DNA from 2 places in the Streptomyces sp. NPDC042201 genome. Region 1 is predicted to be linked to the other one. Evidence: predicted binding sites of a transcription regulator. Region 1 holds the regulator's gene; the other holds the start of a gene.
The links. Region 1 encodes HrcA, which represses chaperone genes, less so after heat shock. Its sites were predicted from a motif close to TTNGCACTCNGNNNNNCNGAGTGCNAA; they were not measured.

Region 1 (6,686 bases):
TCGTGGAGGAGGGCACGCAGCTCGCCCGGCGCATCCGGCGCGGCGAGGTCCCCATGACCGACGACGACGAGCACGCCGACCGGTATCTGATCGCGGACTCCGTGCTCGCCGACGCGGGCTTCTCCTGGTACGAGGTCTCCAACTGGGCCACCTCGGAGGCGGCCCGCTGTCTGCACAACGAGCTGTACTGGCGCGGCGCCGACTGGTGGGGCGCGGGCCCCGGCGCCCACAGCCACATCGGCGGCGTCCGCTGGTGGAACGTCAAACACCCCGGCGCGTACGCGGCGGCGCTGGCGGAGGGACGCTCTCCGGGCGCGGGCCGGGAAATCCTCTCGGCGGAGGACCGCCGGGTGGAACGCATCCTGCTGGAGCTGCGCCTGTCCGATGGCTGCGAGCTGTCGCTGCTGGCCCCGGCGGGCCTCGCGGCGGCGCACCGCGCGGTGGGGGACGGCCTGCTGGACCCGGGCCCGTTCGCGAGCGGCCGGGCGGTCCTGACGCTCCGGGGCCGCCTGCTGGCGGACGCGGTGGTGAGGGACCTGGTGGACTGACGGGCGCCCACCTCCTAAAGAGGCCGCGGGTCCGTGACAAGAGGCCGCGGGTCCGTGACCTCCTAAAGAGGCCGCGGGTCCGTGACGAAGTCGATCAGGTGCTCCACCGAGCCCAGCAGCGGCGGCTCCAGGTCCTTGTACGTGCGGACCCGCGACAGGATGTGCTGCCACGCCGCCCCCGTGTTCTCCGGCCAGCCCAGCGCGCGGCACACCCCCGTCTTCCAGTCCTCGCCCCTCGGCACCGACGGCCACGCCGGGATCCCCACCGACGCGGGCTTCACCGCCTCCCAGACGTCGATGTACGGATGGCCCACCACCAGGACGTCCGCGCCCGTCACCTCCGCCGCGATCCGGGACTCCTTCGAGCCGGGCACCAGATGGTCGACCAGCACGCCGAGGCGGGCGTCCGGCGCGGGGTCGAACTCGGCGACGACGGCGGGCAGATCGTCGATGCCGCCCAGATACTCCACGACCACGCCCTCGACGCGCAGATCGTCGCCCCACACCTTCTCGACCAGTTCCGCGTCGTGCCGGCCCTCGACATAGATACGGCCGGCCCTGGCGACCCGCGCGCGGGCTCCGGGCACGGCGACCGATCCCGAGGCCGTACGGGACGGCCTGGCCGGGCCCGCCGCCGACGGGCGGACCAGGGTCACCACGCGGCCCTCCAGCAGAAACCCGCGCGGCACCAGCGGGAACACCCGGTGCTTGCCGAAGCGGTCCTCCAGGGTGACCGTCGGACCCTCGGCCGTCTTCTCGCAGCGGATGACCGCGCCGCAGAAGCCCGTCGACACCTCCTCGACCACCAGGTCCGGCTCGGCGGGGACCTCCGGCGCGGGCGAGGACTTCTTCCACGGTGGCGTCAGATCAGGGCTGTAGCGGCGCATTCGCACGACGATAAACGGACGGGGCCGACACGGCTAGGACACGCCGAATCGGGCCGCCAACGCGTCGCGCTGCGCCCGTACGAACGCCGCGTCCACCACCGCCCCGTGCCCGGGTACGTACACCGCGTCCGCGCCGCCCAGCGTGAGCAGCCGGTCCAGGGCCGCCGGCCAGCGGGCGGGGATCGCGTCGGGGCCGGCCTGGGGCTCGCCCGACTCCTCCACCAGGTCGCCGCAGAACAGGACGGGAGGAGAGGCCGGGACGAGGAGGGCCAGGTCGTGGGCGGAGTGGCCGGGGCCGGCGTTCGCCAGCGTGACCTGACGGCCGCCCAGGTCGAGGGTGAGCGAGCCGGAGACGGCGTGCCCCGGCCGTACCAGCAGATCCACCGCCTCGGTGGCCTCCGCCTCGCTCACGCCGTGGTGCACGGCGCTCTCGTGCAGGCCCGCCCCGCCGGCCAGCAGGTCCGCCAGACCCACCGCGCCGTACACCTCGGCCTCCGGGAACGCCGCGGTCCCCAGCACATGGTCGAAGTGCGCGTGGCTCAGTGCGATGTGCGTCACGCGCCTGTCCGCGCCGAGAAGGGCGGCCACCTGCGCCCGGATGGCCGCGCCCTCGCGGACCGTCGACCCCGTGTCGTACAGCAGGGCCGCGGTGGCGCCGGCCACCAGCCCGACCGTCGCGTCCCACCCCGGCAGCCGTCGCCGCCCCACCCCCGGGGCCAGCCGCTCCCACCCGCACTCTTCCCAACGGACGTCCATACGAGGACGCTATCCGCAAGAACCAGCGTGATCACGTGGTCGGCCACCCTTGCTAGGGGCCTACCCCACAGCCGTACACTGGCCGGGGGGATTGCTGGCACTCCCACGGAGCGAGTGCCAAGCCGGATCCGACGGACGACAGCTGGAGGTGTGCGCCATGCTCAGCGAACGCAGACTCGAGGTGCTGCGCGCCATCGTCCAGGACTATGTCGGCACCGAGGAGCCGGTCGGCTCCAAGGCGCTGACCGAGCGGCACAAGCTCGGCGTGTCCCCGGCCACCGTCCGCAACGACATGGCGGTGCTGGAGGACGAGGGCTTCATCGCCCAGCCGCACACCAGCGCGGGGCGTATCCCGACCGACAAGGGCTACCGGCTCTTCGTCGACCGGCTGGCCGGGGTCAAGCCCATGACCTCGCCGGAGCGCCGCGCCATCCAGAGTTTCCTGGACAAGGCCGTCGACCTCGATGACGTCGTGGGCCGTACGGTACGGCTGCTGGCGCAGCTGACCAGGCAGGTCGCCGTCGTCCAGTACCCCTCGCTGACCCGCTCGACGGTGCGCCACGTGGAGCTGCTGTCGCTCGCTCCCGCCCGGCTGATGCTCGTGCTGATCACGGACACCGGACGGGTCGAGCAGCGCATGATCGACTGCGGCACGCCCTTCGGTGAGACCTCGCTCGCGGATCTGCGGGCCCGGCTCAACAGCCGGATCGTCGGACGCCGCTTCTCGGATGTCCCGCAGCTGGTGCAGGACCTTCCCGAGTCGTTCGAGGAGGGGGACCGCGGGACCGTGTCCACGGTGCTCGCGACCCTGCTCGAAACGCTGGTCGAGGAGACCGAGGAGCGGCTGATGATCGGCGGCACCGCCAATCTCACCCGCTTCGGGCACGATTTCCCGCTCACCATCCGGCCGGTGCTGGAGGCGCTGGAGGAGCATGTGGTGCTTCTCAAGCTGCTGGGTGAGGCGGAACACCCGGGCATGACCGTACGTATCGGGCACGAGAACGCCCATGAGGGCCTCAACTCCACGTCCGTCGTCGCGGTCGGCTACGGTTCGGGCGACGAGGCAGTAGCCAAACTCGGCGTGGTCGGACCGACCCGCATGGACTACCCCGGAACGATGGGAGCGGTACGCGCAGTGGCACGTTACGTCGGACAGATCCTGGCGGAGTCGTAAGTGGCCACGGACTACTACGCCGTACTCGGCGTGCGCCGCGACGCATCGCAGGACGAGATCAAGAAGGCATTCCGGCGGCTCGCACGCGAGCTGCACCCGGATGTCAATCCCGATCCCAAGACGCAAGAGCGCTTCAAGGAGATCAACGCCGCGTACGAGGTGTTGTCGGACCCGCAGAAGAAGCAGGTCTACGACCTCGGCGGAGACCCGCTCTCGGCGAGCGGCGGCGGGGGCGCGGGCGGCTTCGGAGCCGGTGGCTTCGGCAACTTCTCCGACATCATGGACGCCTTCTTCGGGACGGCGTCCCAGCGCGGTCCGCGCTCGCGGACGCGACGCGGCCAGGACGCCATGATCCGGCTGGAGATCGACCTCAACGAGGCGGCCTTCGGCACGACCAAGGACATCCAGGTCGACACGGCCGTGGTCTGTACGACCTGTTCCGGCGAGGGGGCGGCGCCGGGCACCTCGGCGCAGACCTGCGACATGTGCCGCGGCCGCGGCGAGGTCTCGCAGGTCACCCGGTCCTTCCTGGGCCAGGTCATGACTTCGCGGCCGTGCCCGCAGTGCCAGGGCTTCGGTACGGTCGTGCCGACGCCGTGCCCCGAGTGCGCGGGCGACGGGCGCATCCGGTCCCGCCGTACGCTCACGGTCAAGATTCCCGCCGGTGTCGACAACGGCACCCGCATCCAGCTCGCGGGCGAGGGCGAGGTCGGTCCGGGCGGTGGTCCCGCCGGCGATCTCTACGTGGAGATCCACGAGCTGCCGCACGCGGTGTTCCAGCGGCGCGGCGACGATCTGCACTGCACGGTCACCATCCCCATGACGGCGGCGTCGCTGGGCACGCAGTGCCCGCTGGAGACGCTGGACGGCGTGGAGGACATCGACGTCCGTCCCGGCACGCAGTCGGGCCAGTCGATCCCGCTGCACGGACGCGGCATCACGCATCTGCGCGGCGGTGGCCGGGGCGACCTGATCGTGCATGTCGAGGTGATGACCCCGTCGAAGCTGGACCCGGAGCAGGAGCGGTTGCTGCGGGAGCTGGCGAAGCTGCGCGGCGAGGAACGGCCCACGGGTCAGTTCCAGCCGGGGCAGCAGGGGCTGTTCTCGCGGCTGAAGGATGCGTTCAACGGACGGTAGGCGCGAGTCGGCCGGGGGTCCGGGGGTCGGCCGGGGGTCCGGGGGTTGGCCCCCGGGTAGGCGCGGTCAGCCGGGGCAGCAGGGGCTGTTCTCGCGGTTGAAGGACGCGTTCAACGGGCGGTAGGCGTGTGGGGGCCGGGGGTCCGGGAGTCAGCTCCCGGGCCCCCGGCCCGCGACCCCGCCCGCCCCGCGTTCCCGTGACCCCCGCCGAGCGTGGCTCGGATTCGGCGCTGTGCGGGGGACGTGGCACGATGCCTGCATGTCCTCCGCACTGACCGATCTCTGCCGGTATCCGATCGTGCAGGCCCCCATGGCGGGCGGCGCGTCCTGCCCGCAGCTGGCGGCGGCCGTTTCCGAGGCGGGTGGTCTCGGGTTCCTCGCCGCCGGGTACAAAACAGCGGACGGCATGTACGAAGAGGTCAAACAGCTGCGCGGGCTCACCAACCAGCCCTTCGGCATCAATCTCTTCATGCCGCAGATACACCACGCCGACCACGCGGTCATCGAGGTCTACCGCAACCAGCTCGCCGGTGAGGCGACCTGGTACGAGACCCCGCTCGGCGACCCCGAGGCCGGCCGGGACGACGGCTACGAGGCCAAGCTGGCCATACTGCTCGACGACCCGGTGCCGCTCGTCTCGTTCACCTTCGGCTGCCCGACCCGTACGACCCTCGACGCGTTCGCCCGCGCGGGCACCTACACCGTGGTCACGGTGACCACCCCCGAGGAGGCCCAGACCGCGCAGTGGTCCGGCGCCGACGCCGTCTGTGTCCAGGGCATCGAGGCCGGCGGCCACCAGGGCACGCACCGCGACGATCCGGCCACCGATGGCGCGGGCATCGGACTGCTCTCGCTCGTGGCGCAGGTCAGGGAGGCCGTGCAGCTGCCGATCATCGCCGCCGGCGGGCTGATGCGCGGCGGCCAGATCGCGGCGGTGCTCGCGGCGGGCGCGGACGCGGCGCAGCTCGGCACGGCGTTCCTGGTGTGCCCGGAGTCCGGGGCGAACGTGCTGCACAAGCAGGCCATGACCAACCCGCTGTTCGTCAGGACCGAGCTGACCCGGGCCTTCTCGGGCCGCCCCGCCCGTGGCCTCGTCAACCGCTTCATGCGTGAGCACGGCCCGTACGCGCCGCCCGCCTACCCCGAGGTCCACCACCTCACCTCCGGGCTGCGCAAGGCCGCGGCGCGGGTGGGCGACGCCCAGGGCATGGCGCTCTGGGCGGGACAGGGCCACCGGATGGCCCGGGAGCTGCCCGCGGGACAGCTGGTCGAGGTCCTGGCCGCCGAGCTCGAAGCGACCCGGGCGTCGCTGACGCCGGAGAGCGACTCGTGACCGCTCCTGTCTTCGTCGTCGAGGGCGGTGTACTGCGCACCGGTACGGTCACGCTCGACGGCTCCGAAGGGCGGCACGCCGTCTCCGTACGGAGGCTGCGCGTCGGCGAGGAGATCGTGCTGACGGACGGCGCGGGCACGGGCGCCTACGGGACGGTCGCGGCGGTCGAGGGCAAGGACCGGCTTGACGTCGCCGTCACGGAGGTACGGACGGAGGCGGAGCCCGCGCCCCGGATCACCGTCGTCCAGGCCCTGCCCAAGGGGGACCGCGGGGAGCTGGCCGTCGAGACGATGACCGAGACCGGCGTCGACGCGATCGTGCCCTGGCAGGCCGCGCGCTGTGTCACGCAGTGGAAGGGCGAGCGGGGCGCCAAGTCCCTGGCCAAATGGCGGGCCACGGCCCGCGAGGCGGGCAAGCAGTCGCGCAGGCTCCGCTTCCCCGAGGTCACGGACGCGCTGTCGGCCCGGCAGGTCGCCGCGCTGCTGGCGGACGCCGACTTCGCCGCCGTACTGCACGAGGAGGGCAGCGAACCGCTGGCCACGGCGCCGCTGCCCGCCGAGGGCCGGATCGTGCTGGTCGTGGGCCCCGAAGGGGGCGTGTCCCCGGAGGAGTTGGCGACCTTCGCGGAAGCCGGCGCGAAGCCGTACCGCCTGGGCCGCAGCGTCCTGCGCACCTCCACCGCGGGAACGGCGGCCACGGCCCTCCTGCTCGGCCGCACCGGCCGCTGGTCCTAGTACCTCTCCCGGACAGGGCCTGGACACCTCAGCCGACAGGCGGCGGCCGTCGGGCCGATAGCATGCGTCCGTACGGATCGTCACTGATCGTCAGCAGCGACCGCCGGTGCACCCGGC
Region 2 (6,686 bases), on a different contig from region 1:
CCTGATCCGTGAGCAGCGGACCCACGATCCCCGACACGAAATCCGCCGAGAACTCCCGCAGATCGGCGTCCACGAAGCACACGACGTCGCCGCTCGTCACCAGCAGCGACCGCCACAGCACCTCGCCCTTGCCGGGCAGCGCGGGCAGCCGCGGCAGTATCGCGTCCCGGCACACCACCCGCGCGCCCGCCGCCGCCGCGACCTCCGCCGTACGGTCGGTGGAACCGGAGTCGATCACCACCAGTTCATCGACGAGCCGCACCTTCTCCATCAGCTCACGCCGGATCACGGAGACGATCTCGCCGACCGTCTCCTCCTCGTCGAGCGCCGGCAGCACCACGCTCACCGTGGTGCCGCGCATGGCCTTCGCCACCAGGAGCCGGTCGAGCGGACGGTCGGCTGCGGACCAGGAACGCCTGGTCAGCCAGCGTTCCACCTCTTCCAGCACGGTCGGTACTCCCTGTACGTGATGCATGAACGTGATCCATCTCGCGGTGCGGACGACTATCTCAACCATCCGCTCCTTCGGTTACAGTCTTGAACAACACCGATGACCGCCGCATGCCGGGGGTCGCCAGGTGAACAAACGCACCGGATCCCGCATCCGGCGCCATAGCGCTCATCCAGAGGGACAGAGGGAACGGCCCGTTGAAGTCCCGGCAACCCTCCTGCCGACCAATCGAGGTCACGGTGGGGAAGGTGCCAATTCCGTCTTGCGGCGAAGTACGTCGCGAGGAAGATGAGGAGAAAGGGCCTCGCCTCCATGGCTGTGCAGACCGTCCACCCCACCGAAGCCGCCCCCGGATCGATCGATCTCGGACCCGCCGCCGCACTTTCGTGCCGCGAATGCGGAGAGCGCTTCGACCTCGGCCCCATCTTCGCCTGTGCCAGCTGTTTCGGGCCGCTCGAAGTCGCGTACGACCTGCCGAGCGGCACCCCCGAAGAGCTGAAGAAGCGCATCGCGGAGGGCCCGGACAACATCTGGCGCTACGCCCCGCTGCTGCCCGTCCCCGCCGACGTGGCCACGAAGCCCAACATCAACCCCGGCTTCACCAAGCTCGTCAAGGCCGACAATCTCGCCCGTGAACTGGGCGTCACCGGCTCCCTCCACATCAAGGACGACTCCGGCAACCCGACGCACTCCTTCAAGGACCGTGTCGTCGCCATCGCCGTCGAGGCCGCCCGCGCCTTCGGTTTCACCACGCTCTCCTGCTCCTCCACCGGCAACCTCGCCGGTGCCGTCGGCGCCGCGGCCGCCCGCGCGGGCTTCCGCTCGTGCGTGTTCATCCCGCACGACCTGGAGCAGGGCAAGGTCGTCATGGCCGCCATCTACGGCGGTGAACTCGTCGGCATCGAAGGCAACTACGACGACGTCAACCGCTTCTGCTCGGAGCTCATCGGGGATCCGCTGGGCGAGGGCTGGGGCTTCGTCAACGTCAACCTCCGCCCGTACTACGGCGAGGGATCCAAGACGCTCGCGTACGAGATCTGCGAGCAGCTCGGCTGGCGGCTGCCCGACCAGATCGTGATCCCGATCGCCTCGGGATCCCAGCTCACGAAGATCGACAAGGGTCTCCAGGAGCTGATCAAGCTGGGCCTGGTCGAGGACAAGCCGTACAAGATCTTCGGCGCCCAGGCCGAGGGCTGCTCGCCGGTCTCCACCGCCTTCAAGGCCGGCCAGGATGTCGTACGGCCGCAGAAGCCCAACACCATCGCCAAGTCCCTGGCGATCGGCAACCCGGCCGACGGCCCGTACGTCCTGGACATCGCCCGCCGCACCGGCGGCGCGGTCGAGGACGTCAACGACGAGCAGATCGTCGACGCGATCAAGCTGTTGGCACGCACCGAGGGGATCTTCGCGGAGACGGCGGGCGGGGTGACCGTCGGCGTGACGAAGAAGCTCATCGAGGCCGGAGTCCTCGACCCGACCCTGACCACCGTCGTCCTGAACACGGGTGACGGCCTGAAGACGCTGGACGCCGTGGCGCCGACCACCGGGCCGACCGCGACGATCCGTCCGAGCCTCGACGCGTTCCGCGCCGCCGGCCTGGCCCGCTGAGCTCCGCCCACCACTGAAGGAAGGCACCCCACCATGAGCGTCAACGTCCGCATCCCCACCATTCTCCGTACGTACACCGGTGGCAAGGCCGAGGTCCCGGCGGAGGGTACGACCCTCTCCGAGGTGATCCAGTCCCTGGAGCAGAGCCACCCGGGGATCGCCGCGCGCGTCCTGGACGACCAGGGCAAGCTGCGCCGCTTCGTGAACGTGTACGTGAACGACGACGACGTCCGCTTCGAGCAGGGCCTGGAGACCGCCACCCCCGAGGGGGTCGGCGTCTCGATCATCCCCGCCGTCGCCGGAGGCTGATTTCGACGCTCAGTGATCGGTCCGGCCCCCTCCGCAAGAGAAGCGGAGGGGGCCGTTCTGTATGGTTGAGCGCGATACAGTATGGGAACGCCCCCTCCCCCGCGCAGGCTCAACGCCTATGAGAACGCGACAACATGGGGTCAAAGTCTTGGTGCCCTTTGCGCAGTAGATGCGCTTTGCCCGGCCCGACTTGCCCCGGAACGTGGGGAATTCATCGCTATGCGTGTTCAGCCATGCCCAGAATTCTCGTCCGATTGACCTGTTGCAGAGGGCAGTTGGGCAGATACATTCAGCCGCGGTCGACGCGTTCCGGCGCGAAAAGTGGCCCCGCGCAAGGGCCAGTAATAGGGGAGTTAGGCATGGCTCAGGGCACCGTCAAGTGGTTCAACGCGGAGAAGGGGTACGGCTTCATCGCGGTCGACGGTGGTGCGGATGTTTTCGTCCACTACAGCGCGATCCAGATGGACGGTTACCGCACCCTTGAAGAAGGTCAGCGAGTGGAGTTCGAGATCTCGCAGGGCCAGAAGGGTCCGCAGGCGGACATGGTCAAGCTCGCCGTCTGATCCCGGCGCGATCGGCCAGCGACGCACTCACGCCGAAGGGTCCGTGTCCCAGAGATGGGATACGGGCCCTTCGTGCGTTCCCGGCAGGGCGGGATCCGGGGCGGGATCCGGGGGCGACCCGTGTGCGACCCGGGGGCGGCAGAGGTGCGAACAGGTGGCGAGTCGGCAAGACAAGCTTGCACTCGCAGGGGTCGAGTGCTAATCATTGGCGTTAGCACTCTGCAAGTGAGAGTGACAACTTAAGGACCGGGTCGGTGAGGCCCGAAGAGCCGGTGGGGCAAGGAACCGCACGGCTCTCAGGCCGTCCGTCGCGGGCGCCAGCCCGGTCCGGAGCAATCCACCCCAGTCCGGGAGGACCACTTCACATGGCCAAGATCATCGCGTTCAACGAGGAGGCTCGGCGCGGTCTCGAGCGCGGGATGAACCAGCTCGCCGACGCCGTCAAGGTCACCCTTGGCCCCAAGGGTCGCAACGTCGTCCTCGAGAAGAAGTGGGGCGCCCCCACGATCACCAACGATGGTGTTTCCATCGCCAAGGAGATCGAGCTCGAGGACCCGTACGAGAAGATCGGCGCCGAGCTGGTCAAGGAAGTCGCCAAGAAGACGGACGACGTCGCCGGCGACGGTACGACCACCGCGACCGTTCTCGCCCAGGCGCTCGTCCGCGAGGGCCTGCGCAATGTGGCGGCCGGCGCCAACCCGATGGCCCTCAAGCGCGGTATCGAGAAGGCCGTCGAGGCCGTCTCCGGTGCCCTGCTGGAGCAGGCCAAGGACGTGGAGACCAAGGAGCAGATCGCTTCGACCGCCTCCATCTCCGCCGCTGACACCCAGATCGGCGAGCTCATCGCCGAGGCCATGGACAAGGTCGGCAAGGAAGGCGTCATCACCGTCGAGGAGTCTCAGACCTTCGGTCTGGAGCTCGAGCTCACCGAGGGTATGCGCTTCGACAAGGGCTACATCTCGGCGTACTTCGCCACCGACATGGAGCGTATGGAGTCGTCCCTCGACGACCCGTACATCCTGATCGTCAACTCCAAGATCGGCAACGTGAAGGACCTCCTTCCGCTGCTGGAGAAGGTCATGCAGTCGGGTAAGCCGCTGCTGATCATCGCGGAGGACGTCGAGGGCGAGGCCCTGTCGACCCTGGTCGTCAACAAGATCCGTGGCACCTTCAAGTCCGTCGCCGTCAAGGCCCCGGGCTTCGGTGACCGCCGCAAGGCCATGCTCAACGACATCGCCATTCTCACCGGTGGCACGGTCATCTCCGAGGAGGTCGGCCTCAAGCTCGAGAACGCCGGCCTGGACCTGCTGGGCCGCGCCCGCAAGGTCGTCATCACCAAGGACGAGACCACCATCGTCGACGGTGCCGGTGACAGCGAGCAGGTCGCCGGTCGGGTCAACCAGATCCGTGCCGAGATCGAGAACAGCGACTCGGACTACGACCGCGAGAAGCTCCAGGAGCGCCTTGCGAAGCTGGCCGGCGGCGTGGCCGTCATCAAGGCCGGCGCCGCGACCGAGGTCGAGCTCAAGGAGCGCAAGCACCGCATCGAGGACGCGGTGCGCAACGCCAAGGCCGCCGTCGAGGAGGGCATCGTCGCCGGTGGTGGCGTGGCTCTGCTCCAGGCTTCCTCGGTGTTCGAGAAGCTCGAGCTCGAAGGCGACGAGGCGACGGGTGCGAACATCGTCAAGCTCGCGCTGGAGGCCCCGCTCAAGCAGATCGCCGTCAACGGTGGTCTCGAGGGTGGCGTCATCGTCGAGAAGGTCCGCAACCTGCCGATCGGCCACGGCCTCAACGCCGCGACCGGCGAGTACGTCGACATGATCGCCGAGGGCATCATCGACCCCGCGAAGGTGACCCGCTCTGCTCTGCAGAACGCGGCCTCCATCGCGGCGCTGTTCCTCACCACCGAGGCCGTTATCGCCGACAAGCCGGAGAAGGCCGGCGCCGCCGGCGCTCCGGGCGGCATGCCGGGCGGTGACATGGACTTCTGATCGACCCCGGCTCCGGCCACCGGTTGATCAACCGTCCTGAACGAGGGCGGCACCCCTATCCCAGGGGTGCCGCCCTCGGGTGTTTTTCCGGGCCCGGCCCGAAGGAAGCCGCCCCCGGACCGCGCGCCGATAACCTGACGATGTGGAACGGACACAGCGGACCGCCGGCGCGGTCATCGGCTCGGCGGTGGGTGACGCGCTGGGAGGCCCCTTCGAGTTCGGCCCGGCGGGAGCATTCTCCGCACGGTTCCCGGCGCCCGGTGCCCACCGCGAGATGTGCGGAGGCGGCGGCTGGGATCCCGGCGAGGCCACGGACGACACGCAGATGGCCGTCCTGGTGGCGGAGTCACTGCTGGAACGAGGCGGACTGGATCTGCCCGACATCTTTGGCCGCTTCCAGCGATGGGCGGCATCCGAGCCCAAGGACATCGGCCTGCAGACCGAGGATGTCCTCACCAACGGCATGCCCTGGGACCTGGCGGCCGGCATTCACTTCCAGGTCAACCGGCGCGCCGCGGGCAACGGCTCGTTGATGCGGGCGGCCACCTCCGCGGTCTACTTCGCACGCGGCGGACAGCAGGCCACCATGGACGCCGCCCGGCGCATCGCTGCCTTGACCCACGGAGATCGCGCCGCCTGGGAAGGCACGGCCGTCTTCCACGAACTCGTCCGGGTCACGCTGGACGATGTCGAGCCTCTTGCCGCTCTTCCCGGGATCGTGGACCTCGTCCACCCGGACCACCGCCCGCGCTACGCCACGGTCCTCGCCGCCGACTGGCACCCCGATCAGGCCACCGAGTTCAACGGAGCCGTCTGGCCATGCCTGGGCTCCGCTGTCTGGGCCCTGCGGACCACGGCCAGTTACGAGGACGCGATACGCGCCGCGATCGATCTCGGCGGTGACACGGACACCGTCGCCGCGGTCACCGGCGGCCTCGCGGGTGCGTACTACGGACTGGACGCGATCCCCACTCGCTGGACCGAGCCCCTGCACGTTCCGCTGCCGGGGTCCGGCGGACGGGTGCTCCAGCTGCCGCAGTTGCTCGACCTCGCGCACCGCCTCGGAGCCTGAACCCGTCCAGCACCGGACCGGCCTCGGCCGCGCCCCGGGACGTCGGCGGGGGCCGGGAACCGGGGCTGGGGGGTTTGCGTCGTCGTAGGGTGCGGCATCGGGGCGGGCTTGAGGGTGAGTGGGCGATGGTGGAGCAGGCGGGGAAGGCGATATCGGGGACGCGGGGAGCGAGGGCTCGTTGGCTGCCGCTCAGGTTCGGGACGGGGGAGCGCGTACTCGGTGGGCTGTCCGTCGTGGTGGGCTGCCTGCTGGTCTTCCATGGCGCCGTGCCCAATGCGGTCGGCCGTCTGGGCAGTCTCCTGGAGGCCTTTTTGCCCTGGCTGGGCCTGGCCGTTCCGGTGCTGATGGGTGTGGCGTTGCTGCGCCGCTCGGTCGTCGGGCTGGCCGTGCTGCTGGTGCCCGTGGTGGCGTGGGTCAGTCTCTTCGGCGGTCTGGCGTTTTCCCGGGCCGGCTCGGAGTACGACATCACCGCGCTTCAGCACAATGTCAGCGATGAGAATCCGGATCCGGCGGGCACAGCGAGGGAACTGGTCAGGGCGCGGGCCGATCTCATCGCCCTGGAGGAGTTGACTCCCTCCGCCGTGCCGCTGTTCGCAGAAGTCCTGGCGTCGGACTATCCCCACCACGCGGTCATCGGAACGGTCGGGCTGTGGTCGAAGTATCCGCTCGCCGACATACGGCGGGTGGACATC

Region 2: groL (chaperonin GroEL) is a predicted target of HrcA. The motif match lies at 3,143-3,169, and genes of this name have one in related genera.

Annotation. Positions count from the first base shown of each region.
Region 1 is NZ_JBVJDS010000019.1:46,698-53,383, reverse strand. Features, by position in the region: gene hemW (radical SAM family heme chaperone HemW) at 1-548, shown strand, start outside; gene ACZ6MZ_RS32340 (DUF3097 domain-containing protein) at 611-1,435, opposite strand; gene ACZ6MZ_RS32335 (MBL fold metallo-hydrolase) at 1,469-2,191, opposite strand; gene hrcA (heat-inducible transcriptional repressor HrcA) at 2,349-3,365, shown strand; gene dnaJ (molecular chaperone DnaJ) at 3,366-4,502, shown strand; gene ACZ6MZ_RS32320 (nitronate monooxygenase) at 4,762-5,835, shown strand; gene ACZ6MZ_RS32315 (16S rRNA (uracil(1498)-N(3))-methyltransferase) at 5,832-6,569, shown strand.
Region 2 is NZ_JBVJDS010000005.1:51,618-58,303, forward strand. Features, by position in the region: gene ACZ6MZ_RS13875 (glucosyl-3-phosphoglycerate synthase) at 1-448, opposite strand, end outside; SAM riboswitch class I at 617-746, shown strand; gene thrC (threonine synthase) at 764-2,059, shown strand; gene ACZ6MZ_RS13885 (MoaD/ThiS family protein) at 2,093-2,368, shown strand; gene ACZ6MZ_RS13890 (cold-shock protein) at 2,728-2,931, shown strand; gene groL (chaperonin GroEL) at 3,297-4,922, shown strand; gene ACZ6MZ_RS13900 (ADP-ribosylglycohydrolase family protein) at 5,065-5,994, shown strand; gene ACZ6MZ_RS13905 (endonuclease/exonuclease/phosphatase family protein) at 6,120-6,686, shown strand, end outside.